DNA from 3 places in the Nonomuraea angiospora genome. Region 3 is predicted to be linked to each of the others. Evidence: predicted binding sites of a transcription regulator. Region 3 holds the regulator's gene; each other region holds the start of a gene.

Evidence for each region. The regulator HrcA, encoded in region 3, represses chaperone genes, less so after heat shock. The targets are predictions, from matches to a motif close to TTGGCACTCTCNNNNNGAGAGTGCCAA.
Region 1: the regulator HrcA is predicted to act here: its motif matches at 1,691-1,717, upstream of groL (chaperonin GroEL).
Region 2: the regulator HrcA is predicted to act here: its motif matches at 2,330-2,356, upstream of groL (chaperonin GroEL).

Annotation. Positions count from the first base shown of each region.
Region 1 is NZ_JADBEK010000001.1:6,908,002-6,914,997, forward strand. Features, by position in the region: gene groL (chaperonin GroEL) at 1-1,582, opposite strand, end outside; gene H4W80_RS31210 (cold-shock protein) at 1,995-2,195, opposite strand; gene H4W80_RS31215 (MoaD/ThiS family protein) at 2,440-2,715, opposite strand; gene thrC (threonine synthase) at 2,740-3,972, opposite strand; SAM riboswitch class I at 3,986-4,127, opposite strand; gene H4W80_RS31225 (RNA polymerase sigma factor) at 4,207-4,761, opposite strand; gene H4W80_RS31230 (alpha,alpha-trehalose-phosphate synthase (UDP-forming)) at 4,793-6,223, shown strand; gene H4W80_RS31235 (hypothetical protein) at 6,230-6,805, opposite strand; gene otsB (trehalose-phosphatase) at 6,841-6,996, opposite strand, start outside.
Region 2 is NZ_JADBEK010000001.1:1,649,772-1,656,767, reverse strand. Features, by position in the region: gene H4W80_RS07545 (TetR/AcrR family transcriptional regulator) at 1-21, shown strand, start outside; gene H4W80_RS07540 (MFS transporter) at 146-1,633, shown strand; gene H4W80_RS07535 (TetR/AcrR family transcriptional regulator) at 1,640-2,251, opposite strand; gene groL (chaperonin GroEL) at 2,460-4,085, shown strand; gene H4W80_RS07525 (FBP domain-containing protein) at 5,026-5,532, opposite strand; gene H4W80_RS07520 (TetR/AcrR family transcriptional regulator) at 5,516-6,115, opposite strand; gene H4W80_RS07515 (putative protein N(5)-glutamine methyltransferase) at 6,384-6,996, shown strand, end outside.
Region 3 is NZ_JADBEK010000001.1:10,332,177-10,339,172, reverse strand. Features, by position in the region: gene dnaJ (molecular chaperone DnaJ) at 1-858, opposite strand, end outside; gene hrcA (heat-inducible transcriptional repressor HrcA) at 870-1,883, opposite strand; gene H4W80_RS61865 (hypothetical protein) at 2,042-2,872, shown strand; gene H4W80_RS47685 (DUF3097 domain-containing protein) at 2,890-3,696, shown strand; gene H4W80_RS47680 (DUF4870 domain-containing protein) at 3,693-4,472, shown strand; gene hemW (radical SAM family heme chaperone HemW) at 4,469-5,689, opposite strand; gene H4W80_RS47670 (styrene monooxygenase/indole monooxygenase family protein) at 5,747-6,958, shown strand.

The sequences.
Region 1 (6,996 bases), 3.4 Mb from region 3:
CGTTCTTCTCGGGCTTCTCGGCGATGACGGCCTCGGTCGTCAGGAAGAGCGCCGCGATGGAGGCGGCGTTCTGCAGCGCCGAGCGCGTCACCTTGGCCGGGTCGAGGATGCCCGCCTCGAACATGTTGACGTACTCGCCGGAAGCGGCGTTCAGGCCCTCACCAGGGGTGAGGTTGCGAACGCGCTCCACCACGACGCCGCCCTCGAGGCCGGCGTTGACCGCGATCTGCTTCAGCGGCTCCTCCAGAGCCTTGCGCACGATCGCCGCACCCGTGGCCTCGTCGCCCGACAGCTCCAGCTTGTCGAACGCCTTGGCGCCGGCCTGCAGCAGCGCCACGCCACCGCCGGGCACGATGCCCTCCTCGACGGCCGCCTTGGCGTTGCGCACGGCGTCCTCGATGCGGTGCTTGCGCTCCTTCAGCTCGACCTCGGTCGCCGCGCCGGCCTTGATGACCGCCACGCCGCCGGCCAGCTTGGCCAGCCGCTCCTGGAGCTTCTCACGGTCGTAGTCGGAGTCGGTGCGCTCGATCTCGGCGCGGATCTCGTTGACCCGGCCGGAGATCTGCTCGGCGTCACCGGCGCCGTCGACGATCGTCGTCTCGTCCTTGGTCACCACGACCTTGCGGGCGCGACCAAGCAGGTCGAGGGTGGCGTTCTCGAGCTTGAGACCGACCTCCTCGGCGATGACCTGGCCACCGGTCAGGATGGCGATGTCGTTGAGCATGGCCTTGCGGCGGTCGCCGAAGCCCGGGGCCTTGACGGCCACGGAGCGGAACAGGCCGCGGATCTTGTTGACGACCAGGGTCGCCAGGGCCTCGCCCTCGATGTCCTCGGCGATGATCAGCAGCGGCTTGCCCGACTGGACGACCTTGTCGAGCAGCGGCAGCAGGTCCTTGTTGGCGGAGACCTTGCTGTTGACGATCAGGATGTACGGGTCCTCGAGCACGGCCTCCATGCGGTCCGAGTCGGTGACGAAGTACATCGACGTCATGCCCTTGTCGAAGCGCATGCCCTCGGTGAGCTCGAGCTCGAGGCCGAAGGTGTTGCTCTCCTCGACGGTGATGACGCCTTCCTTGCCGACCTTGTCCATCGCCTCGGCGATGAGCGAGCCGATCTCGGGGTCGGCGGCGGAGATGGAGGCCGTGGAGGCGATCTGCTCCTTGGTCTCCACATCCTTGGCCAGCTTGGAGAGCTCCTCGCTGACGCGCTCGACGGCGGCCTCGATGCCCTTCTTCAGGGCCATCGGGTTGGCGCCGGCGGCGACGTTGCGCAGACCCTCGCGCACCAGCGCCTGGGCGAGCACGGTGGCGGTGGTGGTGCCGTCACCCGCGACGTCGTCGGTCTTCTTGGCGACTTCCTTGACCAGCTCGGCGCCGATCTTCTCCCACGGGTCCTCGAGCTCGATCTCCTTGGCGATGGAGACACCGTCGTTGGTGATCGTGGGAGCGCCCCACTTCTTCTCCAGCACGACGTTGCGGCCCTTGGGGCCCAAGGTCACCTTGACGGCGTCGGCGAGCTGGTTCATACCGCGCTCGAGACCGCGCCGGGCGTCCTCGTCAAACGCGATCATCTTGGCTGCCATAAGGCTAGACCTCCCAGATGCAGGGTGGCTTGTCGTGGACCGAGCCGACGCCCGCGACGGCATGGGTCAGCATCTCCTTCGGCAGACCCCATCGTCCCGATCCAAGTGCTGGCACTCTGCTGCACAGAGTGCCAACGACTGTTTAGCACTCTACCCTGCCGAGTGCAAGCGAGAAGCCTCCTACCGGGGCTTTCCTCCCCATATCAGCCTGTACGGCGGAGCCGTCCGTCCCGGCTGCAGGACCCCGCTACCTGCGACGAACCGCGTCCAGGCCACCGCAGATGGCGGGATCCGTACTCACGGCGAGCCGCCTCGCGCGGCTCGCCGTGACCGAGTCGACGAAAGAAAGGTGGTGGGTTCGCACGGACTGCGTTGCCGGGCGATCCCGCCGGTGCGTACCAGGGGGCGTATCTCAGACGGCGCGGACGGCTTCCGCCTGAGGTCCCTTCTGGCCCTGCGTGATCTCGAACTCGACGCGCTGACCTTGTTCGAGAGATCGGTACCCGTCCATCATGATCGCTGAGTAATGGACGAATACATCCTTACCACCGTCTACCGCGATGAAGCCGTAGCCCTTGTCCGCGTTGAACCACTTGACGGTGCCCTGCGCCACTTCCGACTCCTCTTACTGGGCTTTCAGATCTCGCCCATTCCTCCGCGAGACCCGTAATCGCCGGACTTAAGGGAAAATCAGCCAGACGATCGCCCTCGACCATACCTGTGGCACGGGGTTTGGCAACAGAGTCAATCCGCAAACAACGCATTTCTTCACAACGAGGCGCTTCTACGTTTCATTTGCCCTGGAAATGGAGAAGGCGCCCACTAGGGGCGCCTTCCACACGTGTGATCTATAGCACTCAGCCGCCGGCGACCGCCGGGATGATGGAGATCTGAGTGCCCTCAGGTGCTGGAGTGTCGAGCCCGTCGGCGAAACGGACATCCTCTTCCCCAACGTAAACGTTGACAAAACGGCGAATCTTGCCCGATTCATCCAGAATTCTCGCGCCGATGCCCGGGTAGTCGGAGTCAAGCTTGGCGAGGACGTCACGAAGAGTCGCGCCTTCGCCACTGACTTCGGCGTTGCCCCCGGTGTAGGTGCGCAGAATGGTGGGAATCCGCACCGAAACGCTCATGGTTTAACTCGCCTTTCCTGGTTGTCAGACAGTCGCGCGGAACGCGTCGAGGGAGGGCCGGATCACGGCCGTGGGCTGGGCGTCGTCGCTGATCGCGTCGAGTGTCTTGAGCCCGTCGCCGGTGTTGAGGACCACGGTCTCGGCCTCGGGGTCGAGCCGCCCGCTCTCGGCGAGCTTCTTCAGCACGCCCACGGTCACCCCGCCCGCGGTCTCGGCGAAGACGCCCTCCGTCGAGGCCAGAAGCTTGATCGCGGCCACGATCTCGGCGTCCGTGACGTCCTCGACGGCCCCGCCGGTGCGCCGGGCGATGTCGAGCACGTAAGGCCCGTCGGCGGGGTTGCCGATGGCCAGCGACTTGGCGATGGTGTCGGGCTTGACCGGCTGCACGACGTCGTGCCCCGCCTTGTACGCGGTGGAGACCGGCGAGCACCCGGCCGCCTGCGCCCCGAAGATCTTGTACGGGGTGTCCTCGACCAGCCCCAGCTGCACCAGCTCGCGGAAGCCCTTGTCGATCTTGGTGAGCTGCGAGCCGGAGGCGATGGGGATGACGATCTGCTCGGGCAACCGCCACCCGAGCTGCTCGGCGATCTCGTACGCGAGCGTCTTGGAGCCCTCGGCGTAGTAGGGCCGCAGGTTGACGTTGACGAACCCCCACTTGTCGCCCAGCGGGTCGCCGATCAGCTCGGAGCAGAACCGGTTGACCTCGTCATAGGTGCCGTCGATCCCGATCAGCTTGCCCCCGAACACGCGAGCCATGGCGATCTTGGCCGCTTCGAGGTTGGCCGGGATGAACACGCACGCCTCGAGCCCGGCGCGCGCCGCCGCCGCGGTGACCGCGCCCGCGAGGTTGCCCGTGGAGGAGCAGGAAAGGGTGTGGAAGCCGAAGTTACGCGCCGCCTCGACGGCGATGGCGACGACCCGGTCCTTGAAGGAATGGGTGGGGTTGCCCGAGTCGTCCTTGACGTACAGGTTCTTGAGACCGAGTGCGCGTCCGAGGTTTCCGGCCTTGACCAGTTTGGTCCAACCGGGGTTCATATTGGGCTTACTGGCGACGTCAACCGGCACCGGGAGCAGCGACCGGTAACGCCAGATGTTGGCGGGACCCGACTCGATGTCGGCGCGGGTCACCGTACCGAAGGAATAGGCCGCTTCGAGCGGCCCGAAACACTCCAGACACGCGAAGCTCGGACCGAGGGGGTAACGCGTGCCGCACTCACGGCAGGACAGACCGACAGCAGGACCAAAGTCGAGCGACATGAAGCGAGGCCTTCCCTCATCTTCGCCCGCGGCCACCTTGACCGCAGACCGGAATTGGCACCTTGTCCCGGTCGGCCTCGCCAGGTCGCGAGCCTCAAGCCGGGAGGGTTGCCGGGGCTTCGCAGGGCCGGTCCCTCCACCCCTCTGGATGAGCAATATTCAGTTGTTGAAAAGGACTCTACCCGCCCATGGGGCCGCAATGGCCACCCGTCTCAAGATGCGAGACGTGGCGTCTCAGCGATAATCATCACCCAGCACTCCCTGCACGTATTTGCGGGCCTGGTGAATGCGCGACTTGGCGGTGCCCAGGGGGATGCCGAGCTGCTCGGCCACCTCGTTGTAGTCGAGCTGGACGATGTCGCGCAGCACCAGCGCCTGCGCCAGGTCGGGCTTGTCGGCCTCCAGCGCCTCCATCGCGTCGAGCAGGTCGAGCCGCGAGCCCGCGATCACGCTCACCCGCGCCACGTCGGGCTTCTGCGTGGGCAGCTCGTCCGAGCTCTGCTCGGCCGCGCGGCGTTTGAGCGACCTGTACGTGGTGCGCGCGCAGTTGGCCGTCACGATGTGCAGCCAGGTGCTGAACCGCGCCCGGCCCTCGAACCGGCCGATGTTGCGCGCCACGGCCAGCAACGTGTCCTGCGAGGCTTCCTCGGCATCCTGGTGATAGGGGAGGATCCGGGCGCAGTGCCGCATCACATCGGGCTCGATCCGCGCCAGGAGTTCGCCAAGTGCGCGATGATCTCCTCCGGCAGCCGAGCGGGCGAGTTCCTCGGTTAGCTCATCTAGCGCCATAGCTGGGATCCTATGGGCGAAGGGAGCGTAGATGAACAGCGTCCTGGTGGCCTCCAACAGAGGACCCGTTTCCTTTACCGTCTCGGACGACGGTGAGCTGACCATGAAACGCGGTGGCGGCGGCCTGGTCTCGGCGCTGTCCGAGGTGGCCAGGAAGGACGGCGTGCTGTGGGTGTGCGCGGCGCTGTCCGACGGCGACCGCAGCGCCGTGCGCCTGGTGCCCGGCGGCCGGATCGACCACGCCGGCTACGACACGGGCCCGATGCGCATGCTCGACATCCCGCCCGCCACCTTCCACCGCGCCTACAACGCCGTGGCCAACTCCACCCTGTGGTTCGTCAACCACCTGCTCTACGACATTCCCAACTCCCCCAACTTCGGCACGAGGTTCGAGCGCGAGTGGGAGTCCTACCGCGACTACAACGGCGCGTTCGCGCTGGCGCTGGCCGAGGAGGCCGGCCACGGCGCCCGCGTCATGGTGCAGGACTACCACCTGACGCTGACCCCGGCGATGCTCCGCGCCGAGCGCCCGGACCTGCGCATCGCCCACTTCAGCCACACCCCGTGGGCGCCCCCCGAATACTTCTCGCTGCTGCCCGACGAGGTGGCCGGAGAGGTCCTGGAGGGCATCCTGGGCGCCGATCACGCCGGGTTCCTGGCCGACAGGTGGGCGCAGGCGTTCATGGACTGCTGCGAGGCGCTGCTGGGCGCGGAGGTCGACCGCGTGGGCCGCAGCGTCACCCACGAGGGCAGGACGACCCGCATCGGCGTGCACAGCCTGGGGGTGGACGGCGACGCGCTGTGGGAGCGCGCCGTCGAGCCCGACGTCGAGTCGCACATGACCGCGCTCAGGGAGCAGGTGGGCGAGCGCCGGCTGATCGTCCGCATCGACCGCACCGAGCTGTCGAAGAACATCGTGCGCGGCCTGGTGGCCTACCGCGAGTTCCTCGCCGCGCACCCGGAGTGGCACGGCAAGGTGGTGCACCTGGCGTTCGCCTACCCGAGCCGGCACGACCTGCCCGAATACCGCGAATACACCGCGTCGGTGCTGCGCTGCGCGCAGGAGATCGAGGACGAGTACGGCACCGAGGACTGGGACCCGCTGATCCTCAACGTCAACGACGACTATCCGCGTTCGCTGGCCGCGTACCGGATGGCCGACGTGCTGCTGGTCAACCCCATCCGCGACGGGATGAACCTGGTCGCCAAGGAGGGCCCGATCCTGTCCACGAGGTGCGCGCTCGTGCTCTCGCGCGAGGCGGGGGCGGCGGCCGAGCTGGGCCCGCACGCGCTCGTGGTGAATCCGTACGACATCAGCGGCACGGCCGCCGCGCTGCACGCCGCGCTCGTCATGCCGGAGGACGAGCGCCGCATGCGGCGCGACAAGCTGCACGCCGCGGCGACCGCCCTGCCGCCGCAGAAGTGGCTCGCGGCCCAGCTCGAGGCGCTGGCCGAGATCTGAGCGCGATCAGGTCCAGTCGGCGTGCTCGAGCGTGTCGGCCAGCCCCGGCGTGTTCCACTGGTCCACGATGAGGATCTTGCTCTGCGGCAGGTACCACTCGCGCTGCGTGAAGCGGAGCAGCACCTTCGTGGTCGAGCCCGAATACTTGACGCACTCCGACTTCCACGCGTTGTAGGCGGCCTTGTGCCCCGCGCCGACCTGGCGCAGGCCCCTGGTGACCTTCGGGCCGATGGCCTCGCCCCACTTCTGGTTGAACGGGCACGGCTGCACGTCGCTCGCCGTGTAGAAGGGCCTCTTGCCGGTGTACGGGCCGAACCCCTCGGCGCCGCGCTTGATGGACGAGGGGCCGAGGACGTAGAAGGCGTCGCATTCGGGCGTGCCCCAGCCCACGGGCTTGCCGCACTTGCCCGTCACGATCTGGACCCCGTCGCCGAAGCGGTGGACCTCCCACGCGATCGGGATGTAGAGGGTCAGGCCCTTGCGCAGCTTGACCGCCTGGGCGGGGGCGGCGTGCGCGGGCAGGGAGCTTGCGAGGAGGGTGGCCGCGGCCACGGCCACGGCGGCGAGGTGTCGCTTGTGCATGCGCCCGACCCTAGGGATCGTGACTTGCAGCTCAATCACGAACGGCTGAAAGCCGCCACAAGCTCCTCCAGCAGCGCCACGACGCCGTCGGGCCCGTCCACCACGAGGTCGGCCTGCCGGGCCAGCTCGGTGACCTCCGCGGAGCCGCTGCACACGTTCACGCCGGGCAGCCCCGACAGGCGTACGGCCTC
Region 2 (6,996 bases), 8.7 Mb from region 3:
CGGGACGCCGACGCCGGCTGAAGCAGGATCCCGAGCAGGCGTCCTCCACCCCCCCCCATACGTGCCCAGCACCCCGGCGTTCGTCCAGCTCGCCGGGGTTCGCCGTGTGACCCTGCGCCACCACCCCTTTTCTCCGGAGGACCCCATGACGAACACCGTGACCGAGCTGAACCCCAGACGCTGGGCGGCGCTGGCCGTCCTGTCGGCCAGCCTGTTGCTGATCACGATGGACATGACCATCCTCAACGTGGCGCTGCCGCAGATTTCGGCCGACCTGCAGCCGGGCGCGGTCGAGCTGTTGTGGATGATCGACGTCTACTCCCTGGTCGTGGCGGGCCTGCTGGTGGCCGTCAGCGCGCTGGGCGACCGCTGGGGGCGCAAGCGCATGCTCGTCTCCGGCTTCACCCTCTTCGGCCTGGCCTCCGTCGCCGTGCTGTGGGCCGACAGCCCGGCCGAGGTGATCGCCGTACGGGCGCTGCTCGGCGTCGGCGGCGCGATGATCATGCCGTCCACCCTGTCGATGATCCGCAACCTGTTCACCGACGCCCGCGAGCGGGCCACCGCGCTGGGCGTGTGGGCCGCGATGGCGGCGGTGGGCGGCGCGCTCGGCCCGATCGTGGGCGGCCTGCTGCTGGAGGCCTTCAGCTGGCACGCCGCGTTCCTGGTGAACGTGCCGATCATGGCCGTCGCCGTCGTCGCCGCGCTGCTCCTGCTGCCCGAGTCGCGCAACCCGAACCCGGGCCGCTGGGACGCCCTGGGCACGGTGCTGTCGATGGTCGGCATGATCGCCCTGGTCTACGCCATCAAGCACGTGGCCACCGAGGGCCTGGACGCCTGGACCGCCCTGACGGCCGTCCTGGCCGCGATCGCGCTGGCCTGGTTCGTCCGGCGGTGCCTGAGCCGCCCCGACCCCCTCCTGGAGATCCGGCTGTTCCGCGGCGGCGCCTTCACCGCCGGCACCCTGGCCGCCTTCACCACCTCGATCGCCATGGCGGGCATGATGCTGCTCATGGTCCAGTGGGCGCAGCTGGTCCAGGGCTACTCGCCGCTGCAGACGGGCCTGGCCATGCTGCCCATGGCGGTCGGCTCCGCGGTCCTCTCGCCGCTGGCGCCGGCCCTGGCCACCCGGATCGGCGCGCGTACGGTGCTGGCCGGCGGGCTGGTGATCGGCGCGCTCGGCTTCGCGGTGCTCTGGGTCTCCCCGACGACCTACCTCTGGGTGGCCGTGTCGCTCCTGCTGATCGGGGCGGGCATGGGCTCGCTGGCCATCGCCTCCGCCGTGATCATGGCGGGCGCCCCGGCGGAGAAGGCGGGCAGCGCGGCCGCCATCGAGGAGACCTCGTACGAGATCGGCGGCACCTTCGGCGTCGCGGTGCTGGGCAGCCTGGCCGCCGCCCTCTACCGGGCCGAACTGCCCGAGGGCGCCACCGACGCGGTCCGCGAGTCGCTCGGCGGCGCGCTGGCGGCCGCCCGCGCGCTCGGCTCCTCCGATCTGGCCGCCCAGGCCATGCTCTCCTTCACCGAATCGCTGCGGACGACCAGCCTGTACGGCGCCGTCCTGATGCTGCTGGCGGCCGTGGCCGTCTGGTGGCGCACCCCCGCCCGGCTGGACCTGGCCTCGGCGCAGCACTGAGCGCCCCTACCCACGGGATCCTCCGGGCGGCGCGGCTGGCAGGACGACGGACAGGGCGCTGCGCAGGATCGCCGCGAACGAGTCGGTGTTGCCGGGCTCCAGCCAGCGCCGCCCCGCCACCCGGATGGCGCCGGCCACCGCCGCGGCCATGACGGCGGGGAAGAGGTCGTGCCCGGGATCGGCGCCGGTGCGCGCCGCGATCGCCTCGGCGAGCGGCCCCTCTGCCATGGTGAACGTCTTCAGCGCCTCTCCCTCCAGCGCCGGCGTCGACATGATCATGCGCAGCCCGGCCCGGTCGGGCTCGGGGTCGGTGTAGAGCTCGACCACGGCCGCGATGACGGCCTCGTCCAGCGGCTCGCCGGCGGGCCGGGCCCGCAGCGCCTGCCCCGCGCGCCTGGCCTGGTCGGCGTGGAAGGCGCAGATCGCCTCCTCCCTGCTGGAGAAGTAGTTGTTGTACGTGCGCGGTGAGACGCCCGCGGCCGTGGCGATGTCATGGACGCGGACGAGGGCCAGCCCGTGGGGCCCCTGTTCGATGGCCAGGCGCAGGGCGGCATGGCTGATCGCCTCCCTGGTGGCCTGCTTGTTGCGGGCCCGGAGGTCAACGGTGTCGTCGTTCATGGGATGACTTTATCCGAGATTGCGTCCCGCGCACTATGTGCGTGGCACGCAAGTTGTGGGTAAAGTGCGGGAGGACGGCTGGCACTCGCCCCTGGAGAGTGCCAGCCGCCGGGACGGCGAGGTCCCGCGCGCAGGTCATGCCGCCTGCCCGCGGGCCGTCCGTCGCGGGCGCCGTCCCGGCGAACCCCCATCGTGAGCAGGAGAGAACATGGCATCGAAGATGATTTCGTTCGACGAGGACGCCCGGCGCGGTCTCGAGCGCGGTATGAACCAGCTCGCCGACGCCGTCAAGGTGACCTTGGGCCCCAAGGGCCGCAACGTCGTGCTGGAGAAGAAGTGGGGCGCTCCCACGATCACCAACGACGGTGTCTCCATCGCCAAGGAGATCGAGCTCGAGGACCCGTGGGAGAAGATCGGCGCCGAGCTGGTCAAGGAAGTCGCCAAGAAGACCGACGACGTCGCGGGTGACGGCACCACCACCGCCACCGTGCTCGCCCAGGCGCTGGTGCGCGAGGGTCTGCGCAACGTCGCCGCCGGGGCCAACCCGATGGCCCTGAAGAAGGGCATCGAGGCCGCCGTCGAGCGCGTCAGCGAGGAGCTCTCCAAGCTGGCCAAGAATGTCGAGACCAAGGAGCAGATCGCCTCCACGGCCTCCATCTCCGCCGCCGACCCCGAGATCGGCTCGCTCATCGCCGAGGCGATGGACAAGGTCGGCAAGGAAGGCGTCATCACCGTCGAGGAGAGCAACACCTTCGGCCTCGAGCTCGAGCTCACCGAGGGCATGCGCTTCGACAAGGGGTTCATCGCCCCGCTCTTCATCACCGACTCCGACCGGCTCGAAGCCGTCCTCGACGAGCCCTACGTCGCGGTCGTCAACGGCAAGGTCTCCGCCAACAGGGACGCGCTGCCGCTGTTCGACAAGGTCGTGCAGTCGGGCAGGCCGCTGCTGCTCATCGCCGAGGACGTCGAGGGCGAGGCCCTGGCCACCCTGATCGTCAACAAGATGAAGGGCGTCTTCCGGTCGGTCGCGGTCAAGGCCCCGGGCTTCGGCGACCGCCGCAAGGCGATGCTGCAGGACATCGCCATCCTGACCGGTGGCCAGGTCATCGCCGAGGAGGTCGGTCTCAAGCTCGAGAACGCCACCCTCGACCTGCTCGGTCGCGCCCGCAAGGTCGTGGTGACCAAGGACGAGACGACGATCGTCGACGGCGCCGGTGACGCCGAGCAGATCTCCGGCCGGGTCAACGAGATCCGCGCCGAGATCGAGCGCACCGACTCCGACTACGACCGTGAGAAGCTCCAGGAGCGGCTGGCCAAGCTGGCCGGCGGCGTGGCGGTCATCAAGGCCGGCGCGGCGACCGAGGTCGAGCTGAAGGAGCGCAAGCACCGCATCGAGGACGCCGTGCGCAACGCCAAGGCGGCCGTCGAGGAGGGCATCGTGCCCGGCGGTGGCGTGGCGCTGCTGCAGGCCGGCGCCAAGGCGTTCGACAAGCTGGAGCTGTCGGGCGACGAGGCCACGGGTGCGGCGATCGTGCGCAAGGCTCTGGAGGAGCCGCTGAAGCAGATCGCGGTCAACGCCGGCCTCGAGGGCGGCGTCGTGGTGGAGCGCGTTCGCAACCTCACCCCTGGTGAGGGCCTGAACGCCGCTTCCGGCGAGTACGTCAACATGTTCGAGGCGGGCATCCTCGACCCGGCCAAGGTGACGCGCTCGGCGCTGCAGAACGCCGCCTCCATCGCGGCGCTCTTCCTGACGACCGAGGCCGTCATCGCCGAGAAGCCCGAGAAGAACGCTGCTGCTCCGGGCATGCCGGGCGGCGGCGACATGGACTTCTAGCCCGCTTCTAGCCCGGGCCCTCCCTCCGGGGGTGACATTCCGCTGCCGCGGGCGCACGTTGAGCAGGCCGTACTCATGCGCCGCGCCCGGCCGGCCCTGACGCTGGTCAGCGAGAGGTCTTCGCACGAGGGAGTGGTGTTCGACGCTGATAGTCACCTTCGCCGGCCGGGCCGCGATCCCCGGGCCCACCACCGGCACCGGATACAGCATCTGGTCCTACCGGGTCGACACGAACAACCCGGGGCCGGGCGGGCAGGGCGGCCAGGCGGTCCTCTGGCCCAAGGCGGGCTCCGCCTACTTCGCCGCCCCGCCCAACCCCGCCAACCCGTGGGCCGAGTACGTCTTCGCCGACGCCAAGCCCTGGACGGCCGCCAAGTTCCCGGGCGGTCAGCTGAGCGGCTGGTGGCACCAGTTCGCGGTCTTCGCGGGCGAGGAGATCCACGGCGATCCCCGGGACCCCGCCTCGGTCAGCTTCATGGAGGCCACGATGACACCTTGACCGCTCGAGGAGGTGAGGGGCCCGTGCCGGGGTCCAGGCCGAGCCGGCGGGCCTCCCCGGTTCTGGGCGGTCAGGCTTGGCGCCGCTCTGCCGGGCGGACCCGCGGCGGCGCGAAGGCCCCCGTCGAGACGCTCAGGGCTCACCGCCTGAGCTGCCTGGATGACGCGGGTGCGGGTTCGCCGGCGTTTCGATGGAACCGCCGGGCGGGCAATCGCTGTCCAAGCCATGGGCGACGCCCGCACCGGCGCCTCACAGAGCGCCCGGACGGCGCCGCGGACGGCCCTTCCCGCCCGCGGACGCGCGCTGGACGTCGCCCCCGCCAAGCCGCGTCACTTCAGGCCGCCGTCGCCGAGCCGCGTCACCGCAGATCGCGGTCGCCGAGCCGCGTCACCTCAGGCCCCCGCCCAAGCCGCGTCCCCTCAAACCCCCGCCCGAGCCGCGTCACCTCAGGTCGCCGTCGAGTACCCGTTCCAGGAACCCGTCCAGGTTGGCGGCGGCCCGCACGATCCGCTCCGCCACCGTGAGCGACTCGAAACGGGTGCCCAGCTCCGTCCGCTTCTTGTCGCGGACGTAGAGGGAGCAGGCCAGGTCCGCGCACATGTAGGCGCCGACCGTGTTGCCCTGGCGGCCCGCCGCCCCGATCCTGGCCGCGGTGAACAGCGCCACCCCGGTGCCCGAGTGCGGCGTCACGCAGACCGAGCAGAGCGTGGACTTCGTGAAGCTCCTGCGCGCCTCCTGCGCCAGGCGCAGCGCCACGCCGACCGCCCGGCCGTCCCGCTCGGCCACCAGGTATGCCCGCTCGGGCGCCCCCGGGTCACGCCAGCCCAGGAAGTCGAGGTCGGTCCAGGGGGACTGGGACAGGCCGCGCGGGAGGCCGAGCCGGCGGGCCTCGCCCTTGGAGCAGTTGACGAAGGACGCGCGGATGTCGTTCTCAGTGAGGGGATTCATGATCGTTTCCTTGGGGGTTGCTCGGCCAGTGCCTCAGCGCGACGTCGAGCACGTCGAGGATCTTCGTCCAGGTGTCCTGGAGGTCGCGCGGGTGATTGAACCCGGCGCCCGCCTCCAGGCTGAAGAATCCCTGGTACGTGCTGCGCAGCAGGCGGATGGCGTCGGTCAGGTCCGGCTCGGCCAGCCCGTACGCGCTCAGGTGCGCGTACGTGATGGACATGATCCGCAGATGCCCCGCGGACCCGGCCACCACGGCCGCGTCCAGGGGCAGCTGGGTGGCCTGGTAGCGGCCGGGCCGGGTCCGCGCGAACTCGCGCCACGCGCTGGCGAACCCGGCCAGCGATTCCTTGCCCGCCCGCCCCGCCGTCGCGTCGGCGAGCCGGTCGGCCAGGTCGCGGGCGGCCAGGATCGCCACCCGGACCCGCAGGTCCTTGAGGTTCTTGACGTGCGAGTACAGACTCGCGTCCTTGACCCCGAACCGGCGGGCCAGCGCGGACACGGTGATGTTGTCGAACCCGACCTCGTCGGCCAGCTCCGCGGCCGCCTCGGTCACCCGGTCCGCCGTCAGCCCGGCACGAGCCATGGCCACCTCCTGAACCTAAGCCTTCTAGTTGTCTTCCTAGATAGCCAAGGTTAGCACTGTCGCAAGGACCGGCCGTCCCCGCCGTCCACAGCGCCACTCAGACCCTGCCCGGGACCCCTCCGGCCCGCGAGAAAAGCTCTGGTACGCTCACGGGGAGATCGTCCCTAGGAGGTGAGACCCATCAACGCTGTGGCAGGCCGGGTGCTCCCTCCCCACGATCAGGATTAGGTGACCGCGGGAGCGCCCATCGGCATCCCGAAAGGCTCTCATGTCGGTTTTTTCGTCATCTGTCCCCTCAGCTCTCTCCCTCCCCGCCGTCGTCGCCAGGCTGCGCGCCGCCGGCTGCGTGTTCGCCGAGGACGAGGCCGAGCTGCTCGTCTCCACCGCCCGCACCCCCGCGGAGCTCGCCGCGATGGTCGAGCGCCGCGTCGCCGGCGAACCCCTCCAGCACGTCCTCGGCTGGGCGGAGTTCTGCGGCCTGCGGATGGTCGTGGAGCCGGGGGTGTTCGTGCCCAGGCCGCGCACCGAGTTCCTCATCGGCCGGGCCGCCGCGCTGGCCCGCCATGTCGCGGGGCCGCCGGTCCTCCTCGACCTGTGCTGCGGCAGCGGCGCGGCGGGGGCCGCGCTGGCCGCGGGGCTGGGGGAGGCCGAGCTGCACGCCGTGGACCTCGACCCCGCCGCCGTGCGGTGCGCCCGCCGCAACCTCGCCGCCGTGCCCCTCCCGTCCGGCGGCACGCTCGCGGGCCGGGTCTACCAGGGCGACCTGTACGAGCCGCTGCCCGCCTCGCTGCTGGGCCGGGTGGACCTCGTGATCGCCAGCCCCCCGTACGTCCCCTCGTCCTCCATCGACCTGCTGCCCCCCGAGGCCCGGCTGCACGAGC
Region 3 (6,996 bases):
GACCGCCAGGATGGTGCCGAGCGCGGCGGCCGTCATCGGGATCTGCACGGTGCAGTGGAGGTCGTCGCCGCGGCGTTCGAAGATCTCGTGGGCGCGCTCGACGATCTCCAGGAACAGATCTCCGGGCGCGCCGCCGCCGGGGCCGATCTCGCCCTCGCCGGCGAGCTGGATGTGGGTGCCGTCCTCGACGCCCGCGGGGATGCGGACCTTGATCGTACGGCGGGTGCGCACCCGGCCGTCGCCGGAGCACTCCTGGCAGGGGTGGCGGATGATGGTGCCGAAACCACCGCACTGCGGGCACGGCCGCGAGGTCATGACCTGGCCCAGGAACGAGCGGGTGACCTGGGAGATCTCGCCGCGCCCGTTGCACATGTCGCAGGTGTCGGGGTGGGTGCCGGGCGCCGTGCCGGCCCCGTGGCAGACCTCGCAGAGCACGGCCGTGTCGACGACCAGCTCACGAGTGGTGCCGAACGCCGTCTCGCGCAGGTCGAGCTCGACCCGGATGGTGGCGTTGCGTCCCCTGCGGGCACGCGAGCGCGGCCCCCTGGCGCCGGTCGCGGTGCCGAAGAAGGCGTCCATGATGTCGCTGAAGGGGAAGCCCGCTCCGAAGCCGCCGGCGCCCGCGCCCGCTCCGGCGCCGCCGAAGGGGTCGCCACCCAGGTCGTACATCTGGCGCTTGTTCGGGTCGGACAGCACCTCGTAGGCCTGCGTGATCTCCTTGAACCGCTCCTGGGTCTCAGGATCGGGGTTCACGTCGGGATGCAGCTCGCGGGCAAGTCGGCGGTAGGCCTTCTTGATCTCGTCCTGACTGGCGTCACGGCGCACCCCGAGGGTGGCGTAATAGTCGCTGTTTGCCACTTATCGACCTCTTATGATGCAGCCAGGATCTGGCTGACGTAGCGTGCCACCGCGCGCACGGCGCCCATCGTCACTGGGTAGTCCATCCTCGTGGGCCCCAACACCCCGAGCCGGGCCAGTTGGTTGTCGCCTGAACCGTATCCGGTCGCGACTATGGATGTCCCCCGCAGATAGGGGTTTTCGGAGCCGATGCGCACGGTGAGCGCGGACGGTGTGTCTGCGGATGTCTCACCGAGCAGCCTCATGAGCACGACCTGCTCCTCCAGCGCCTCGAGCACGTCGCGCAGGCCGACCGAGAAGTCGGCGCCCGCGAGGTTGGCCGCGCCGGCGAACACGATCTTCTCGTCGTGCCGCTCGACCAGCGTCTCCAGCAGCACCGACAGGATCGTGGCCACCACCGGGCGGTCTTCGAGAGGGAGCCGCTCGGGCAGGTCGGCGACCTGCTCGGGCACGTTGCTCAGGCCGCAGCCGTCGAGGCAGGCGTTGAGCACCGCGCGCAGGTGGGCGATGCGAGTGTCCTCGATCACCTCGGGCAGCTCGATGACGCGCTGCTCGACGCGGCCGGTGTTGGTGATCAGCACGAGCATGACCCGCCGGTCGTTCAGCGGGACCAGCTCGACGTGCCTGACCGTCGAGCGCGTCAGCGTCGGGTATTGCACCACCGCCACCTGCCTGGTCAGCTGCGCGAGCAGCCGGACCGTGCGGGTGACCACGTCGTCGAGGTCGACCGCGCCGGCCAGGAACGTCTCGATGGCCCGGCGCTCGGCCCCGGACAGGGGCTTGACCTGCGAGAGCCGATCGACGAACAGCCGATAGCCCTTGTCGGTCGGCACGCGGCCCGCGCTGGTGTGGGGTTGGGTGATGTAGCCCTCCTCCTCCAGCGCGGCCATGTCGTTCCGGACCGTCGCCGGGGAGACTTTCAGGTTGTGGCGCTCAGCGAGCGCCTTGGAGCCCACCGGTTCGTTGGTGGACACGTAGTCTTCGACAATGGCGCGGAGCACCGCCAGCTTCCGATCGTCGAGCACGTGCTCACCTCCTGCCTCTGACATCCGAGGAACGCAACCATCTAGCACTCTGTGTTCCTGAGTGCCAAGTGTACGGCTCTCATCCGCAAGGTGCGATAACACAAGGTCGCAACCCGGCTCCTAGCTTCTTACAAGGGGCAAGTACCACACTTGCCGACATGAGCGACAACTCCCCGCGTCCGCCGTACGGGCCCCAGCCGGGCTCCCAGCCTGGGTACGGCCCTCAGCCCGGGGCCCAGCCCGGGTACGGCCCTCAGCCCGGGGCCCAGCCCGGCTACGGCCCACAGCCTGGTTCTCAACCCGGTTACGGCCAGCCGCCGCCCCAGTACGGGCCGCCGCCGCAGTACGGGCCTCCGCCTCAGTACGGCCCGCCGCCCGCATACGGCCCACCTCCTCAGTACGGACAGTACGGCCAACAACCCCAATTCCCCGAGCGAATCGACTCGAAAGCCATCAAACCGCGACTTTGGTGGATCGCGCTCGTCTGGGGCATCGCCGTGGTCTGCACCATCGCGGGCGTCGCGCTGTTCACCGGCGGCATCGTCAGCAGCGTCAGCGACATAGCGCCCGCCAAGACGTTCGCGTCCGGCGAAACCGTGACGGTGCCCATCGACCCGGCGAACAAACCCGCCGTCTACCTCTCCAGCGACACCGCCGTCCACTACGAGTGCCAGATCACGAACGGGGCCAGGCTCGCCAAGACCACGGGCACGCAGACGGTCACGTCCGGGTCCGTCAAGTGGGAGCAGATCCTCGTGATCAACGCGCCCGCCAGGGGCGACTACCAGCTGTCCTGCACCACCCAGGAGCAGGCCGACGTGCGTTACGGCGTGGGCCGCGAGCTGACCTCGGCCGCGGGCGGCATCGCCGGCGGGGTGATGGCGCTCATCCTGCTCCCCGGGGCGGGACTGCTGGTCGCCATCGCCGGCACCATCATCGTGCTGGTCCGCCGCAGCGGCGCGCGCAAGCGCCTTGCGGTCGGCGGGTGATTTGCTACGGTCCCCGTGTGTACGAGGGCGATGTGCTGGCGGGGAATTGGCGGCGGCCGGGCAAGGGCAAGATCCCGAAGGTGCCGGCCGAGCCGGACCTCGTCGTGGAGGACGCCGACAGCGGCTTCTGCGGCGCGGTGGTGGCCTGTGACAAGGAGGCCGTCACGCTCGAAGACCGGTTCGGCAAGCGCCGGCTGTTCCCGCTCGCGCCCGCCGCGTTCCTGCTGGAGGGCAAGCCCGTGACGCTGGTACGCCCGTCGGCGGCCCCGGCGGCGCCCAGGCGCAGCGCGTCGGGTTCGATCGCCGTGGAGGGACTGCGGGCGAGGGTCGCCCGGGAGAGTCGCATCTACGTGGAGGGCGTGCACGACGCCGCCCTGGTGGAGAAGATCTGGGGCCATGACCTACGGGTCGAGGGGGTCGTGGTCGAATACCTGGAGGGCGTGGACCATCTGCCGGCCATCGTGGCGGAGTTCGGCCCCGAGCCGGGGCGCCGGCTGGGGGTGCTGGTGGACCACCTCGTGCCCGGCTCCAAGGAGAGCAGGATCGCCGCCGAGATCACCTCGCCGGACGTGCTCGTCGTGGGGCATCCGTACATCGACATCTGGCAGGCGGTCAAGCCGTCCGTCCTGCGCATCCCCGCCTGGCCCGCGGTGCCGCGCGGGGTGCCGTGGAAAGAGGGGGTCATCGCCGCCCTGGGCTGGCGCATGGAGCCCGCGGAGGCGTGGCGGCGGATCCTCGGGGCCGTCTCCACGTACACAGACCTGGAGCCCGAACTGCTCGGCCGGGTCGAGGAACTGATCGACTTCGTTACGGAGGCATCATGAGCCAGGACCCGCCGCAACCGCCGCCGGACGACGACGCCACCCGCTTCGTCCCCCCATCGAGCATCCCGCCCGGCCAGGGCATCCCGCCCGGCCAGGGCTCCGGCTCCCAGCAGCCGGGATACGGCCGGCAGCCCGGCTCGTACGGTCAGCAGCCCGGCGTCTACGGGCAGCAGCCCGGCTCCGAGCCCCATTACGGCCAGCCGGGGTACGGCCAGCAGCCAGGGTCCCAGCCCGGCTACGGCCAGCCGACGTACGGGCAACCCGGCTACGGCCAGCCCGGCTATGGACACCCAGGCTCTGGACAGCCCGGCTACGGCCAGCCCGGCTATGGGCCGCAGTCCCAGGGTTACGGCCCTCCCCCGCCCGGTTACGGCTCCGCGCCGCAGCATCCCGGCCACGGGTACGGGTACGGCGCGCCCGGCGAGCCGTACGTCCCCGGCAGGTTCGGCCCCCGCCCCGGCACCGACGACACCACCATGGCGATGCTCTCTCACGTGCTCGGCCTGGTGGTCTCCTGGGTCGGCCCGCTGATCATCTACCTGATGAAGAAGGACGAGTCCCCCTACGTCAGGGATCAGGCGGCGGAGGCGCTCAACTTCCAGATCACGATGTTCATCGGCTACGTCATCTCGGGCATCCTGACGATCGTCTTCATCGGCCTGCTCCTGCTGCCGGCCGTCTGGATCCTGTCCCTGATCTTCCACATCCAGGCCGCCGTAGCCACCAACAAGGGCGAGCCGTACCGCTACCCGTTCGCCGTCCGCCTGATCACCTAGACCAGCAGGTCCCTGATCAGCGCGTCGGCCAGCAGCCGCCCCTGGAGCGTGAGCACCATGAGGCCCGACCTGAACGGCCCGGGCTCCAGCAGGCCGCGCGCCAGCGCGCTCGCCACGGCCGGGCGCGCGTCCGGGGCCACCTCGGCCAGCGGGTAGCCGGACGACAGCCGCAGCTCCAGCATCAGCCGCTCGGCCGCCCGGTCGTCGTCGCCGAGCACCTCGCGCGCGTGGGCGGGCGACGTGCCCGCGGCCAGCCGCTGGGCGTAGGCGGCCGGGTGCTTGACGTTCCACCAGCGGGTGCCGCCGACGTGGCTGTGGGCGCCGGGCCCGGCGGCCCACCAGTCGCCGCCGGTCCAGTAGAGCAGGTTGTGGCGGCAGCGGGCCTGGTCGGACGTGGCCCAGTTGGACACCTCGTACCAGTCGAACCCGGCCTGCGACAGCAGCTCGTCGGCGATCAGGTAGCGGTCGGCGGCCACGTCGTCGTCGGGCATGGGCAGCTCGCCGCGCCTGATCCTGGCCGCCAGCCTGGTGCCCTCCTCGACGATCAGCGAGTACGCCGACACGTGGTCGGGCCCGGCCTCGATCGCGGCGGTCAGCGAGGCCCGCCAGTCGTCGTCGGACTCGCCGGGCGTGCTGTAGATCAGGTCGAGGTTGACGTGCTCGAACCCGGCCTGCCTCGCCTCCTTGACGGCCACGGCCGCCCTGCCGGGGGTGTGGCGGCGGTCGAGCACCTGGAGCACGTGCTCGGCCACACTCTGCATGCCGAAGCTGACCCGGTTGAAGCCGCCCTGGCGGAGCTTGTCGAGGTAGGCCGGGTCGACGGACTCGGGGTTGGCCTCCGTGGTCACCTCGGCCCCCGCGCTCAGCCCGAACTCCGAGCCGATCGCGGCCAGGATCCTGGCCAGGTCTTCCGGGGGGAGCAGCGTGGGCGTGCCGCCGCCGAAGAACACCGTCTCCACCGGCAGCTCGGCCGAACCCAGGACGCGGCGCGCGAGGCGGATCTCCTCGACGACCGTGTCCGCGTAGTCCCGGTGCGAGGCGCCGGGACCCAGCTCGCTGGCGGTGTAGGTGTTGAAGTCGCAGTAGCCGCAGCGGGTCACGCAGAACGGCACGTGCACGTAGAAGCCGAACGGCCGCTCGCCGAGGCCCCTCAGGGCGCTGTCGGGCAGCTCGCCCGAAGTGGGCACGGGGTCGCCGTCAGGCAGGGTGGATGGCACCCTTTCAGTTTGCCGGGTGTTCGAGGTGCTATCGAACCGCAACCCCTGAGAGGTCACATGGCAGGCATCGGCATCGTGGGCGCGGGGATCTCGGGGCTGACCCTCGCCCTGCGCCTGCAGCAGCTCGGAGTCGAGGCCACGCTCTACAGCGAGCAGGACCCCGCTTCCCTGCGCTCGGGGCGGCTGCCCAACACGGTGAGCAGGATGGGGCACACCCTGGAGCGGGAGCTGGGCAGCGAGCACTACCGGGATCCCGGATGCCTGATGGGATCCGCCGAGCTCTCGATCAAGGGGGATCCGCCGCTGGAGTTCCTGGCCAGGATCGCCGAGCCGTTCCACGCGGTCGACTTCCGGCTGCTGCTGCCGGCGTACCTGGACGACTTCACCGGCCGGGGCGGCGAGGTCGTCGTCACCGGCGCGCCGGCGGACGCGGCGCGGGTGGACCGCTGGTCCCGCAGGCACGAGCTGATGGTGGTGACGGCCGGGCGGCGCTCGGTGGCGGAGCTGTTCCCGCGCGACCCGGCGCGCTCGCCGTTCGACCGGCCGCAGCGCGTCCTGACGGCCGGGTTGTACGGCGGTCTCGACCTCGGCCCCATGTTCAGCTACAACGTCTCGCCAGGGTGTGGGGAGATCCTCCGCATGCCGATGATGACCAGGCACGGCGTGGTCTCCGGCGTGCTGGTCGAGGCGGTTCCCGGCGGGCCGCTGGAGCCGCTCTCGCGCATGCCCGCGGCCGAGGTCGCCGGAGGGCTGGCCGGGCTGCTCGCCGAGCACGCGCCGCGGCTGGCCGAGCGGGTCGATGGAGGCTTCGAGCTGCTGGGCGAGGACGACCTGCTGCAGGGGGCGATCACGCCGGTCGTTCGCGAGGCGGTGGCCGAGCTGTCCGGCGGGCGGATCGCGCTGGCCGTCGGCGACGCCTGGATCACCAACGACCCGCTGACCGGCCAGGGCGCGAACCTGGGTTCGGCCTGCGCCTGGATCGCGGCCGACGCCATCGCGGCGGGCGGCCCCTACGACGCCGCCTTCGGCCACGCCACGGCGGAGCGGATGTGGGAGGCGGCGGCGCCGGTCACCGGCTGGACCAACGCGTTCCTGCGGCCACCGGCCGCGCACGTCGTGGCCCTGCTGCTGGCGGCCACGACCAGGCAGGACGTGGCGGATCTGGTCCTCGGCCTGTTCGCGAACCCGGCGTACGCGTGGGCGGTGATCTCGAGCCCCGAGGAGGTGGCGCGGATCATTGACGGCGGCGGGCCGTCGCCCTACTTTTAGGAAAGTTTCCTATAAGTGCATTCCCCGGGAGTCGCCCC